One region of the Bradyrhizobium sp. USDA 4354 genome, then DNA from elsewhere that is predicted to be linked to it. Evidence: predicted binding sites of a transcription regulator. Region 1 holds the regulator's gene; the other holds the start of a gene.
The links. The regulator LexA, encoded in region 1, represses DNA repair genes until DNA is damaged. The targets are predictions, from matches to a motif close to TGTTCNNNNTGTGTTCNG.

Region 1 (7,299 bases):
AGCTGGGAATAGGCGTCATCCGCGCCCGCTGCCGCCCGTGCCGCCCATACTCCGCCGTGCGGGCTCGCTACCAGAAGGGTCAGACACGCTCCGGTGAGCGCGCCCAGGGGGAACAGCAGGTTTTTCCGCATGGATGGGGTAGCCTTTTGCTTGGCGGTGCTCTTGAGGTTGGGAAGCGCCATCCAAATGGCGATCCAACCCGCTTCTCACAATACCATTCCGGTTTCTTCAAGGCCGGGGCGCCACGCTGGCGGGTACGCCGAAGAAATCCCTTCGCCCTGGCCTAAACTTTTGGCAACGTTCCGAAACTGTTTCGCGCAAGCGGAAACCGGTCGGGCCGCCCGCGCTTCGCAGCTATGCGATTTTAGGATGGTTTTGGAGGACCGGACGCGATAGGCGATGGCGACAAGACTTCAAATTCTCGGGAGGACAACAATGAACGAAGCGCCCCGCATCCGGCCGGAACGGAACGTCGAACTCGGCGCCAGCAATGAGACGTTCCAGAATCTGCATGAGTTCATCCGGAAAGCGCGCGCCGACCTCAACCAGAATGCCTGGGACTACATCGTCGGCGCCGCCGAGACCGAGACCACGATGCGCCGCAACCGAATGGCGCTGGACGAGATCGCCTTCCGCCCGCGCGTGCTGCGCGATGTCCGCAAGGTCGATGGTTCCGTCGAGCAGCTCGGCCGCAGGATGCGCCTGCCGGTGGTGCTCGCCCCGGTCGGCGCCCTCGAGATCTTCGATCCGGATGGCGCGGCAAGCGTGGCGCGCGCCGCCGGCATCTTCGGTGCGGCGCACATGCTGAGCTCGGTGTCCGAGCCCGGCCTCGAGAAGACTGCCGAGGCTGCCCCCGACGCGCTGCGGCTCTATCAGCTCTATGTCCGCGGCGACGATGCCTTCGTCGCCGATGTAGTCAGCCGGGCCGAGACGAACGCCTATGCCGCCTTCTGCCTGACCGTCGATACCGCCCACTACAGCCGTCGTGAACGTGACATCGCCAAGCGCTACGTTCGCGAGAGCCGCCTGCGCGCCACCGGCGGCGATTTCCAAAAGGGCCTGGAGTGGCGGACCGTGAAGATGATCAAGGACAAGTTCAGGATCCCGCTGATCCTCAAAGGCATCGCCACCGCCGAGGACGCAGAGATCGCGATCGATCACGGTGTCGAGTGGATCTACGTCTCCAACCATGGCGGCCGCCAGCTCGACCACGGCCGCGGCGCCATGCATGTGCTGCCCGAGATTGTCGATGCCGTGAAGGGCCGCGCCAAGATCATGGTCGACGGCGGCTTCTGCCGCGGCACCGACATCGTCAAGGCGATCGCGGCGGGCGCGGACCTCGTCGGCATCGGCCGGCTGCAATGCTGGGCCTTGGCGGCGGCCGGCGAAGCCGGCGTCGCCCGGATGCTGGAGCTGCTGGAGGACGAGGTGCTGCGCTGCCTTGGCCTGTTGGGCGCCACCTCATTCGCCGAGATCGATAGATCCTGCCTGCATCCGGCGACCGCCACCAACGCGCCCAGCGTGTTCAGCGCGTTCCCGCTGTTCGACCATGAGCCCTATCGCTACTGACTTTGCCGACACTGAAGTGAAAAAGGACACGATGACATCGCTCTCTCCCGGCAGCGCGGATGCGCTCCTGTTCGACCTCGGGCGCGTGGTGCTCGACATCGACTTTTCCAAGGCGATCGCCTGCTGGGCGGGGCATGCCGGCTGCCAGCCCGAGGCCATCGTCGCGCGCTATGTGCGCGACGAGGCCTACCGGCTGCACGAGATGGGCAAGATCAGCGACGAGGACTATTTCGCCTCGCTGCGTGCTTCACTCGGCATCGGCATTTCGGACGCGCAGTTCCTGGAGGGCTGGAATGCGATCTTCGCCGGTGAGATGCCTGAAATCGCCGAGCTGTTGCCGCGCGCGGCAAAGCAGATGCCGCTCTACGCCTTCTCCAACACCAATCGGCCGCACGTCGACTATTTCTCGAAGGAATATGCCGACCTGCTCGGCCATTTCCGCGAGCTGTATTTGTCGTCCAGCATCGGCCTGCGCAAACCGGATGCGGAGGCTTTCGACCATGTCGTCGCGGCGATCGGCGTGCCAGCGGAGCGCATTGTATTCTTCGACGACCTCGCCGAGAACATCGAGGGAGCGCGGGCGCGCGGTTTGAATACCGTGCATGTCACGTCACCGCGCGATGTCGGGAACGCACTGAAGGCACTGGGCATCTGAGGCCGATCGGCCGCGAGAACCCGCGCCGCGGTTCCCGGGAACTAAATTCTCAAATATGGGGAACCCAATCACTTCGTGCATTTTTGTACCGAGTTCCGGGAACGGAATACCACGCTCCGGACTCATCAGTCCGTTGGGACCTCTACATCGGACTGATCGACGTGCTGGGCAAAACCTATCTCACCAAGCAAGCCTCTCTCCTGCTTGAATTCGCCAAAACCACCTCGGATTCTGACCTTTCCGCCAAGCTGATCAGCAAGGCCGCCGACCTGAAATCCCAGGCCGATCCGCTGCCCGACAAGGATCAAGGTCCCAAAGCTCCCGACGTCACACTGGACGACGGCCTGGACCGACCGAGCGGGAGTTGACCGATGCTGGCCGTGGCGCTCGTCCTCCTCGTGCTCGCCATGGCCATCCTCTTGCCGGTCTGTCTCGCCTTCCGGATCATGCCGCGGCGGACTTGAGCTCCAACCTCGACCACGGAGATCACGCAGGATAAATCATCCTGTGGGCTGCTTTGCCTCGCGCCTGCACTCAGCTAGAACTCTCGCCGCCCATTTACCGATGTGCCCCCAGCAGGAGTTCACCCGTGGCCCTCATGCCAGTTTCTGACGCGCTTGCCGCGGTGCTGGCGGGTGCAGAGCCGCTGCCTGAAGAGATGGTTTCGCTCGAGGAGGCCCATCATCGCGTGCTCGCGCGCGACGTCGCGGCGCGGCGCACTCAGCCGCCGGAAGCCATGTCGGCGATGGACGGCTATGCCGTGCGCGCGACCGATGCGGCCACGATCGATTCCAGGCTGACGGTCACAGGAGAGGTCGCGGCGGGCCGTCCGTTCGCGGGAACGGTCGGCGCCGGCGAGGCCGTTCGGATCTTCACCGGAGGCCTCATTCCCGATGGCGCCGACGCGGTCGTGATCCAGGAGGACACGGTTGCCGACGGCAAGCACATCACGATCAAGGAAGCCGCGATTCCCGGTCGGCACATCCGCCCCGCCGGCGTCGATTTCTCTAAGGGCGACGTGCTGCTGCGCAAAGGAACCCGTCTCACCGAGCGCGATCTCGCGCTGGCCGCCGCAATGAATCACCCGCATCTCGCCGTCTGCCGCCGTCCGAAGGTCGCGATCCTCGCCACCGGCGACGAACTGGTGATGCCGGGCGCCACGCCCGGTCGCGGCCAGATCGTCTATTCCGATGGCTATGCCCTGCACGCGCTCGCCCGCAGCGAGGGCGCCGACACCATCGATCTCGGCGTTGCCGCCGATACGCTGGAGGCCACTTCCGCCGGCATTCGCCGTGCCCGCGAGAGTGGCGCCGACATCCTGGTCACGACCGGCGGTGCGTCGGTCGGCGACCACGATCTGGTCCAGCAGGCGCTCAAGGGCGAAGGCATCTCGATGGCGTTCTGGAAGATCGCGATTCGGCCCGGCAAGCCGATGATGCACGGGCGGCTCGGCGCAATGCGCGTGATCGGCCTGCCCGGCAACCCCGTGTCATCATACGTATGCGCCTTCCTGTTCATGGTGCCGCTGATTCGCGCCCTGTCGGGCCGTTCAGCGATTCATCATCACCGCGAGCGCGCCGTGCTGGGCCGCGATCTCGGTGCCAACGACCAGCGCGAGGATTATCTGCGCGCGCGCCTGGAGCTGCGCGGCGACGGCACGCTCGTCGCCGTTCCCGTCAACCATCAGGACTCCTCTCTGCTTGCGAATCTCGCTGCGGCACAGGTACTTCTCGTGCGCGCACCGTTCGCGCCGAAGGCCGAGGCCGGCACGCCTTGCGAGGTGCTGCGGCTCCCCGTCTGAGCAGCGCGGCCACACGCATTCCGAGAGTTTTGCGCTGTTCACCATAAATTAAGCAGTTGCGGAACACATATCGAACATATAGTGTCCGTTCATGATTTGTTTCGAGGATGTAGCGGCTTATCGCTGAATTCATCGTCTCGGAATCGAACGACATCAACCGGGGGACTTTGGTCGAGATGTTGACGCGCAAACAATACGAGCTTCTGCGGTTCATCAGCGAACGTCTGAAGGAAAGCGGCGTGCCGCCGTCCTTCGACGAGATGAAGGATGCGCTCGACCTGCGCTCGAAGTCAGGCATTCACCGCCTGATCACTGCGCTCGAGGAGCGCGGCTTCATCCGCCGCCTGCCCAACCGCGCCCGTGCCATCGAGGTGATCAAGCTGCCCGAGCTCCAGGCCGCCGCCGGCAATCGCCGCGGCTTCACGCCGAGCGTTATCGAGGGCAATCTCGGCAAGGTGCGCGCGAGCTCCAGCCCGCCTGTGGACGAGGGTGAGCGTCCCGTCGCGGTGCCCGTGATGGGCCGCATCGCGGCCGGCACGCCGATCGAGGCGTTGCAGACCCGCAGCCACACCATCAGCGTGCCGCCCGACATGCTCGGCTCGGGCGAGCACTACGCACTCGAAGTGCGCGGTGATTCGATGGTCGAGGCCGGCATCCTCGACGGCGACATGGCGCTGATCCAGCGCAACGAGAGCGCCGACACCGGCGACATCGTGGTGGCGCTGATCGACGACGAGGAGGCCACGCTCAAGCGCTTCCGCCGCCGCGGCGCCTCTATCGCGCTCGAGCCCGCCAATGCCGCCTATGAGGTCCGCATTCTTCCGCCGAACCGCGTGAAGATTCAGGGCAAGCTGATCGGGCTTTACCGGAAGTACTGAGCGGTCCTGCGGTCGTTCGACACCTATTGGAGCGGATCAGTATCCGCTCCGGCTGGATGGTCTTTCCGGTTCTGCTCAGATTATCCGGCCCCTCCTCCGGCGCTACATCCTCGGTATGCCGCGCGAAGCGACATTGCTTCGCAGCATGAGAGTTCGAGGAGAGGCCATGCGCCAGATCGTTTCATGGACAATCATTGCGGCGCTGATCGCAGCATCAGCGTCGCAAGTCGGCGCCACACAATCGCACCGCCATGTGCGCGAGCAATCGGCGACCAACGAGCATATCCGCAACGCGCGGAATGCAATCGCGCAGCCTCCGCAATCGAGCTGGCAATATTCGAGCTGATCGGCGCCCGCGGGGCGCTGACTTGCGCCTTCGGAATGCACAGATGTCGGCTTTGTTCCTATTGAATCCGGGAAAGATAATGTGATCGTGGCTTGCGGAGCCCAGCCGCAGATTTGCCTACAACAAAGCAGAGCGTTGCATACTTCCATCCTGATAGAGGCCTGCGCCTCCAAAGGAGTGCGGGTCGCTATCTTCGCATGAGGAGCATCCGATGTGTGACTATAGCCTGCATGCCGTCGCGACACGCCCCGCCGAAGTCGGCGAGACGATTGTCACGACAACCTTCCGTGGCACCTCGACACGCGGCTTCGCCTCCGAAGCCGACCTCTCCGTCGCGGTCTGCCTGCTGCCGGGAACGGAGCTCGCTTTCGCCGACAACGTTCGTTACGACAACCGCTGGATCTGGACGCGCACCGTCAACTCCCGCGTCGGCAAGTTCGGCAAGATCGACCCGCACATTCCCGATCGCCATCATGATGCGATCGAATTTCCCGACGGCAAATACGTGCTGGTGACACAGCTCGTCGAAGGCCAGCGCGCGACCGTGTTGCAGTTGCCGGTGACCCAGCCCCTTGGCGAGCGCGAGCACAAGCCGCAGATCGTCGCCGACACGCGGTCCACAATCACGCGCCTGCCGATCGGCTGACGTCGTCGCCCCGGCCGATGGGTCGAGCGCCAGGATTGAAATGCCATCGCCGGCCGCGGCCGGCGAGATGGTTTGGGTTGTGTCCTACGGAATCCCGTCGGACCGGCCTCCCTCCGCATCTATCCTCAATCGTCAGCCTGCAAGTCGGCCTCCGATGGCGTTGCGTCCCGATTGCGGGGCACGGCCGTCTTCGGCGCAAGGCTGCCGTCGAAATTCCCCTCGCCGGCGCCGGCCGGCAGCCAGGGGCGGCTTGCGCCCCTCGCCCTCACCGCCTGCACCGAGAAACCCTCTCCGCTCCGCGTCAGAGCCAGCGCGCCCTGACTGGCGAGACGCGGCCGATCGACCACCATCGCCGCGCAATCGGGCGGCGCGGGCCGCGCCGTCACCACCAACGCTGCGCGGCTGCAATCATCGGTGAGCGCGTCGATACGCAAGGACAGCGCGACCAGCCGCCCGTCCCCGAGCGGCGTCACGCAGCCGGCCTCGTCACACGACACACCGCTCGCCAACGCGACGTCGGCGGCATCGCGCGGATCGGCATCGGCGGCTAACCACTCCTTCAGCAGAAAGCCATCCTTGCTTGCGCGGATCACACGCAGGCGCCCATCCCCGCCCCGGACCGCGACGCTCGCGCCATCCCCGGCAATCAGGATATCGGGCTGCCGCACCGACAGCCCCCAGAAGATCGCTGCCAGCAACACCAGGGCACCGGACCATCGCAGGGGCGTGCGCAACAGGCCCATCACGATGATCCCGAGGCTGGCCGCGATCAGCGGCGCGATCCCGAACGCCGGAATGCGACCAACCGCGCCAGGCAGAGCCGCCACCCAGCGCGAGACCGCGACCATCCAGTCAATGCCGATCCCCATCAGCCACCAGAACGCGCCATCGAGCCCGAAGGGAGCCGCGAGCAACCCCAACAACCCGGCCGGCATCACCAGCGCCGAGACCACCGGCATCGCGCCGAGATTGGCGAGCACGCCGTATGGCGTGACGCGATGGAAGTGGAAGGCGGCGTAAGGCGTGGTCGCGAGCCCCGCGATCAACGAGGCCAGGAACAGCATCGCGATCTCGCGGCCGCCCCACAGCGCGATCCGCGCTGTCGCGGAATGATCGGGCGATGCAAGCAGGTTCGGCATGCCGATCTGCACCAGCGCCACCAGCCCGAGCGTTGCCGCAAACGACATCTGGAAGCTGGGATGCACCAGCGCTTCGGGCGCGACCGCAAGCACGATCAGCGCGGCCACCGCCAGCGTCCTGAAGGTGATGGCGCGGCGATCGACCATGACGGCGATCAATACGACCGCAGTCATGAAGAACGATCTTTGCGTCGCGACCTCCGCGCCTGACAGCAGCAGGTAGAAAGCAGCCGCGACCAGCGCAGCGGCCGCCGACCATTTCTTG
Region 2 (7,299 bases), 3.6 Mb from region 1:
CGGTCGAAACCCTCGACGTCGTCCGCTCGATCTGCAGCCTGTTCTCGGCCTCCGAGGCCATCATCACCGGCCGCGTCATCGCGGTGGTTGGCGCCAAGGGCGGCGTCGGTGCCTCCACCGTCGCGCACAATGTGGCCTGGACCATCGCCCGCGACCTTTCGCTCGATTCCGTCGTGATCGATCTCGACCTCGCCTTCGGCACGGCGGGCCTCGACTACAACCAGGACCCGGTGCAGGGCATTGCCAATGCGGTGCTGTCGCAGGACCGCCCCGACACGGCGCTGATGGAGCGGCTGCTCTCCAAGTGCACCGACCGCCTCAGCCTCCTCGCTGCGCCTGCCACGCTCGACCGCGTCTACGATTTCGGTGCCGAAGCTTTTGACGCAGTGTTCGACACGCTGCGCATGACCACGCCCTGCATCGTGCTCGACGTTCCCCATCAATGGTCCGGCTGGACGCGGCGCGCGCTGGTGAACGCCGATGACATCGTGATCGTGGCCGAACCCGATCTCGCCAACTTGCGCAACACCAAGAACATGCTGAGCGTGCTGAAGGCAGCGCGACCGAACGACCGGCCACCGCTGTACTGCCTCAACCAGGTCGGCATGCACAAGCGCGCGGAGATCGAGGTCAAGGCCTTCGCCAAGACCATGGAGAGCCAGCCGATCGCGGTGATCCCGTTCGATTCGAAACTGTTCTCGACCGCGGCCAACAACGGCCAGATGATCGCGGAGGTCTCCAAGACCCATCGCACCACCCTTCTGTTTCAGAACATGGCGAACCGCCTCGCCGGCCGCGGCGAGGTGAAGAAGCCGAAGCGCTCGCTGCTGGAGCCGCTCCTGAAAAAGCTGAAGGGCAGGTCGGGGCGCGGCTCAGCCCCACATCGCAAGGCGTCGTAAGCGTACACCAGAAGGGGCGGATTACTTGTCCGCCCGCTGCTGCTTCTTCGCCAGCAGCTGTCGCAGCGCGGTGACCTTGGCCGCTGCCTGGTCCGGCGGCAAATCTGCCTTGACGAGGATTTCGGCCTCGGCCTCGCGATCCTGCAATCCCAGCACGAGCGCCAGATTGGCGCGGACCCGCGCATCGTTTTGATTGCGCTGATAAGCGCGGCCGAGCACCTGTTCGGCCTTCGGCAGGTTGTTTTGCAGCATATAGGACAGGCCGAGATTGGACAGCACGGTCGGCTCGTTCGGCACGATCTTCAACGCTGCGGCGTAATATTGCTGCGCTTCCTCATTGCGGCCGAGCTGATCGAGCGCCGCGCCCTGCGCCGACAGGATGCGCCAATCGGGATCCTCGGGCGAATGCGCGCGGCCGAGGACGTCGAAGGCCTGCTGGAAATTGCCGTTGTCGGCGAGTGCGCGGCCATAGCCGGCGAGCAGCGCCTTGTTGCGGGGATGGGCGAGCACGGCCTGCTCGAGCACTGCGACCGCCTGCGCGCGCTGGCCGCTGTCGCGCAGCGCCTTGCCATATTCGATGGCAATTGCGGGGTCGCTGGGCTTGGCGCGATAACGCTCGCGAAGTGCATCCATCTCCGGCCTGGCGTCGGCCTTGTTGTCGGCCTTGATGTCGGACTTGGCGACCGAGTCCTGCTTGCCGCCGAGCGCACCGGTCACGTCCTCGATGCCTGCCGTCTGACAGCCGCCGAGGGCGAGGATCAGGACGGCGGAACACAGATATCCCGCCGGGGGAAAGGCGAGGAACGAACGCTTGGACATACTCTGATCACTCGGCAACTGATCAGAGATGCTTACCGATTAACGCTAAAGTCCCGTTAAGGACGCGGCCTGTGAGACCTTAAAGCATGATCCGGAAAAGTGCGCAGCGGTTTTCCGAAAAGATCATGCTTAAACGACAACCTAAAGCGCGATGACGATTCATCCTCATCGCATCGCGCTTTAGTCGGTGAACTCGGCACCGAATTCGCAGCCGATGCGCCAGCGCAGGCGGCACTGGCGGGAATAATCAGGTGCGAAGATGATGGTGAATTGCGGCGGCACTTCCAGGAATTCCGCCACCACTTTCACGCCGCCATCCGAAATATCCGTGATCGTGCAATCCCGCGGCAGCGAACCCGCCCCAAAATGGATCTTGGCGAGCCGGCTGCACACCCGACGTTCGCTTCTCCGGCGATTTGCAAGCATTTGAACTTTTCACCCGTTAGACCACGGCCCATCCCGCGAGCCCAGGAGTAGCGGACATTCGTTGGGATGTGCTGAGGACAGCCGACCGCATTCGAGACGTAGTCTCCGCGTCGCGTTTACGCCTGGTTAGGATTTGCGCTGCCCCCGAGGGTCGTTCCCGTATTGTTCTTGCGAAAACGGCCGCTCTCTGCTACCCCTAATTGCAGGACAGGGCAGGCTGGTTCGGGCATGGTTCAGCGGGTTTCTACCGTCGCCTTTGAGGGGATCGAGGCCCGCGCGGTCGACGTGCAGGTGCAGGTCGCGCCCGGCCTGCCAGCCTTTGCCATCGTCGGCCTGCCGGACAAGGCGGTGTCGGAGGCGCGCGAGCGGGTGCGCTCGGCGCTGATCGCCTCGGGGCTGGCGCTGCCGGCGCGGCGGATCATCGTCAATCTGGCACCGGCCGACCTGCCCAAGGAAGGCAGTCATTACGACCTGCCGATCGCGCTCGGGCTGATGGCGGCGATCGGGGCGATCCCGCCGGATGCGCTGACCGGCTTCACTGTGCTCGGCGAGCTCGGCCTCGACGGCTCGACCGCACCCGTGGCCGGCGTCCTTCCCGCCGCCATCGGCGCCAATATGCGCGAGGAAGGGCTGATCTGCCCCGCGTCTTGCGGCTCCGAAGCGGCGTGGGCGAGCCCGGACATCCAGATCATCGCCGCACACTCGCTGATCCAGATCGCCAACCATTTCAAGGGCACGCAGGTGCTGTCGCGGCCCTCGCCTAGGGTGCACGAGGCCGCCGCCTCCACGCTCGACCTGCGCGACATCAAGGGCCAGGAAAGCGCCAAGCGCGCGCTGGAGATCGCAGCCGCCGGCGGGCATCATTTGCTCATGATCGGCGCGCCCGGCGCCGGCAAATCGATGCTGGCGGCGCGCCTGCCCTCGATCCTGCCGCCGCTGTCGCCGGGCGAGCTGCTCGAGGTCTCGATGATCGCGTCCGTCGCCGGCGAGATCGAAGGCGGCGCGCTGACGGCGCGGCGCCCGTTCCGCTCGCCGCATCATTCCGCCAGCATGGCCGCGCTCACCGGCGGCGGCATGCGCGCCAAGCCCGGCGAGATCTCGCTGGCGCATCAGGGCGTGCTGTTCCTCGACGAGCTGCCGGAGTTCGATCCGCGCGTGCTGGATTCGCTGCGCCAGCCGCTGGAGAACGGCGAGGTCGCGGTGTCGCGTGCCAATCACCGCGTCACCTACCCTGCCCGCTTCATGCTGGTCGCGGCGATGAATCCCTGCCGCTGCGGCAATGCGTTCGAGCCCGGCTATGCCTGCAAGCGCGGCCGCATCGACCGCTGCACCGGCGATTACCAGGCGCGCATCTCCGGTCCCCTGATGGACCGCATCGATCTGCGCATCGAGGTGCCCGCGGTGACCGCGGCCGACCTGATCCTGCCGCCTCCGGCGGAGGGCTCGGCCGAGGTCGCCGCACGCGTGGCGGCGGCGCGCGACATCCAGCTCGCGCGCTATGCGGATGCAGGCTTGCCTCATGTCCGCACCAATGCCGAAGCGCCCGCTTCCGTATTGGAGGAGATCGCAAAGCCGGATGCGCAAGGCCAAAAGCTGCTGCGCGATGCCGCCGAGACCATGCGGCTGTCGGCGCGCGGCTACCACCGCGTGCTGCGGGTGGCGCGGACGCTGGCCGACCTCGATCACGCCGACAAGATCGGCCGGCTGCACCTCGCCGAAGCTCTGTCCTACCGCGCACTCGCGGAGGATGTGCGCCAGATGGCGTAAGCGCGCCCTCGCATCAACCCGGCGGTAACGACTTTCCTTTACGCTCTGCAAACCATAAGGCCCGACGCGTTTCGGTTGTGAGTTTCCCCACGGGCCCGGCGAGTAGAGCGTCATGTTGCGTTTCAAGTTCCTGGCCTCGGTTGTTCCGGTGTTGGCGGCTGCGGTGTTCGCCCGCGCCGAAATCGGATCGGTCTCACATCCCTGCATCGTGCTGGGCGAAACATCGGTCGAGCTCACCTCCCTGTTCTGGACCGCCGGCGTGCATGTCGCCTTCACCGATGACCCCGCGCGGGCCACGGTGCGGGTCCAGATCACCGAGGATGCTGACGCTGCGGACTTCGCCGTGGTCGACGACGGCTTAGGCTCCGAGCCGGACTCCTGCCAGGCCAATCCGTCGACGCGCCTGGTCTCGATTGCCGCGCAGCCGGTCGACGGGGGCCAGGTGATCTATCTCTCCAGCGAAGGACCGGCCGATTACCGCATCTATGTGCGCTCGAAGACCTTCTCGCCGCGCGAGGCGGCGGCGCTGATCGTCGGCGCCCGCGGCGGCCAACGCCATCTCCAGGCCGCCTCGCTCTGAGCCGTTAACACTTCGTCAACCCTGTTTGGAGGCGGAGCCAAAGCCTCAAGCTGTTCGCAAGGTCGGCGGGCCATCGTCGCACACGGCGGCGGGGTTTCAGGCAAGGGTCGGTGGCGATGGGTCGGACGTTCCGGATCAAGGTGCGCATGCGCCGCTTCAGGCGGCAGCATCCCAGAATTGCCTTCGCGATCCGCTCCTTCATGATCTTCTCGGCGACCTTCGGCGGCGCCTATGGTTTCGTGTCCGGCAGCCGGTCCGAGAACTCCGGCTACGATCCCCACACCTTTGCGATCGGCGCGAGCTTCCTGTTCGCGCTCGCCTGCCTCGGCCTTGCGACGCTGAGCATACGCCTGCGCTTCGTGGGCAAGCGGCTGCGGACGCTCGCCGCCCACAATGAGGCGTTGATCGACCGCAATTGGGAGCTGAAGGAAGCGGAAGAACGTGCCCGCAGCCTGTTCGAACAGCAGGGCGACCTCATCGTGCTGCGCGACACAAGCGGCCGCATCACATTTGCCAACGAGGCCTATTGCGCACTCGCAGGACAGGCGCGCACCGCGCTGGTCGGCACGCGTTTCGACTTCGACGTGCTGGAGCAGGGTGACAGCGCCCGCGAGAGCAACGGCACGCGCATCCATGACCAGAAGATCGCAACCCCGCTCGGCGCGCGCTGGATCGCCTGGCGCGAGGGCTATGTCCGCCTCGATGCCGGGCAGCCCGCCGAATTGCAGAGCGTGGGACGCGACGTCACCGACCGGACCGAGAGCGAACGCGCATTGTCCGACGCCCGCGACCAGGCCGACGCCGCCAATCGCGCCAAATCGCGCTTCCTCGCGATGGCCTCGCACGAGATCCGCACGCCGCTGAACGGCATCATCGGCATGGGCGGCCTGTTGCTCGACACCACGCTGACGCCGGAGCAGGCGACCTATGCCAGGGCGGTGAAAACTTCCGGCGAAGCCTTGATGGCGCTGATCGAGGAACTGCTCGACTATTCCAAGATCGAGGCCGGCAAGCTCGACCTCGATCAGCGTCCCTTCGCGCTCTCGACCCTGGTCGAGGAGATCACCGAGCTGCTGGCGCCGCGCGCGCAAGCGAAGTCGCTCGAGATCGCCGCCTATGTCGACGAGCGCCTGCCGCTCGAGGTGGTCGGCGACGCCGCGCGGCTGCGCCAGGTGCTGCTCAACCTCGCCGGCAACGCCATCAAGTTCACGGGAAGCGGCGGTGTCGCGCTGATCGTCGAGCCCGGCATCTGGCCGAACGAGATCAGCTTCCTGGTCCGCGATACCGGCATCGGCATCGCAGCCGAGGCGCAGCAGCGCATCTTCCGCGAGTTCGAGCAGGCCGACGAGCGCGTCGCCCGCACCTATGGCGGCACCGGGCTTGGGCTGGCCATCAGCGAGCGCATCGTCAAGCGCATGAGCGGCCGGATCACGCTCACGAGCGAGCCGGGCAAGGGCTCGACCTTCGAGGTTGCGGTGCCGCTTCCGCCGTCACAGACCGGCGCTGGACAAACCGCATTTCCGAGCCCCGACCTCACCGGCAAGTCGATGCTTCTCGTCGCCGACGGCATCGAGGCCTCGTTGATCGCGCGGCGCCTCGAGCGCTGGGGCGGCCAGACCTGCATGGTTGCGGACGCGGCGGTCGCCGAAGCACTGCTGCCGGAACGCTCGTGGCACGCTGTGCTGATCGATCGTGCGATCGGGCCTGCCATTGCCGACCATCTGGGTGACGCGGCCCGCGCGCATGCATTGCAGCGCCTCGTGCTGCTGACGTCGAGCTCGCGCCACGAGAAGCTGTCGCCGGCGTTCACCGGCTTTCTGATGAAGCCGCTGCGGGCGGCCTCGCTCGCCGCGCGCCTCGCCCTGACGCCGGAGGTCGCCTCGCCCGATCTCGCGCCGGAGCCGCCGGCTGCATCCACCGGCTCAGCGCCGGCGAAAGGCCTGTCGATCCTCGTCGCCGAAGACAACGAGATCAACGCCTTGTTGATGCGCTCGCTGCTGACCAAGCTCGGCCACCGCGTCGTCATCGCCGTCCATGGCGAGGCTGCGCTGGAATCCTGGCTCGCCGCGGCATCGGCGGGCACGCCCTACGATCTCGTCCTGATGGACATCCAGATGCCGCAGCTCGACGGCATCGAGGCTACCAAGCGCATCCGCGCATATGAGGCGACCAGCGGCAGCCATCACACGCCGATCCTGGCGCTCACTGCCAACACGCTGGCGGAGGATCGCTATGCCTGCTTCGAGGCGGGCATGAATGGATTTCTCATCAAGCCGCTCGATCGCGAGAGGCTCGAGGAGGCGCTGGCGGGGCTGGCCGCGTCCCGGCATCTGACAGTCTCGGATCTCACGGGAACCTGATCTCGGCCGTCAATCACGAGTTGAAATCGATCAATTTGCGCGTCACCATCCTCCGGGGGCATTTGCAGGAGAGGATTTTGCGCATGAACGTGCCGTGCCGCCTCGCGCTCATTGCCCTCCTCGCCGGAATTTCCCGGCACGCCGCAGCCGATACACCGGACCTCATCACATCGCTCAAGCAGGGCGGTTACGTGCTGGTCTTTCGGCACACCGCAACCGACGACCGCCAAAAGGATGTCTATCCCTTCAAGTTCGACGACATGAGCGCCCAGCGCCAGCTCAGTGAAAAGGGCAGGGAGGCGGCGCGCCAGATCGGGACGGCGATCAAGGACCTCGCGATCCCGATCGGCGATGTCTACGCCAGCCGGCTGAACCGCGCGATCGAGGCCGGCAAGCTGATCTCCGGCCGCGAGGTCAAGCCGGTCGACGCGCTGACCGACAGCAGCAA

Region 2: a site for LexA is predicted at 2,297-2,314, ahead of ACVIIV_RS07545 (YifB family Mg chelatase-like AAA ATPase). Genes of this name have one in related genera too.

The regions. Positions count from the first base shown of each region.
Region 1 is NZ_JBSSDC010000001.1:5,190,726-5,198,024, reverse strand. Features, by position in the region: gene ACVIIV_RS24075 (S41 family peptidase) at 1-131, opposite strand, end outside; gene ACVIIV_RS24070 (alpha-hydroxy acid oxidase) at 436-1,569, shown strand; gene ACVIIV_RS24065 (HAD family hydrolase) at 1,601-2,224, shown strand; gene ACVIIV_RS24060 (hypothetical protein) at 2,386-2,592, shown strand; gene ACVIIV_RS24055 (molybdopterin molybdotransferase MoeA) at 2,814-4,025, shown strand; gene lexA (transcriptional repressor LexA) at 4,202-4,903, shown strand; gene ACVIIV_RS24045 (hypothetical protein) at 5,070-5,249, shown strand; gene ACVIIV_RS24040 (hypothetical protein) at 5,461-5,895, shown strand; gene ACVIIV_RS24035 (ComEC/Rec2 family competence protein) at 6,021-7,299, opposite strand, start outside.
Region 2 is NZ_JBSSDC010000001.1:1,603,982-1,611,280, forward strand. Features, by position in the region: gene ACVIIV_RS07530 (AAA family ATPase) at 1-899, shown strand, start outside; gene ACVIIV_RS07535 (tetratricopeptide repeat protein) at 921-1,718, opposite strand; gene ACVIIV_RS07540 (PilZ domain-containing protein) at 1,899-2,144, opposite strand; gene ACVIIV_RS07545 (YifB family Mg chelatase-like AAA ATPase) at 2,373-3,911, shown strand; gene ACVIIV_RS07550 (hypothetical protein) at 4,024-4,491, shown strand; gene ACVIIV_RS07555 (ATP-binding protein) at 4,608-6,851, shown strand; gene ACVIIV_RS07560 (histidine phosphatase family protein) at 6,935-7,299, shown strand, end outside.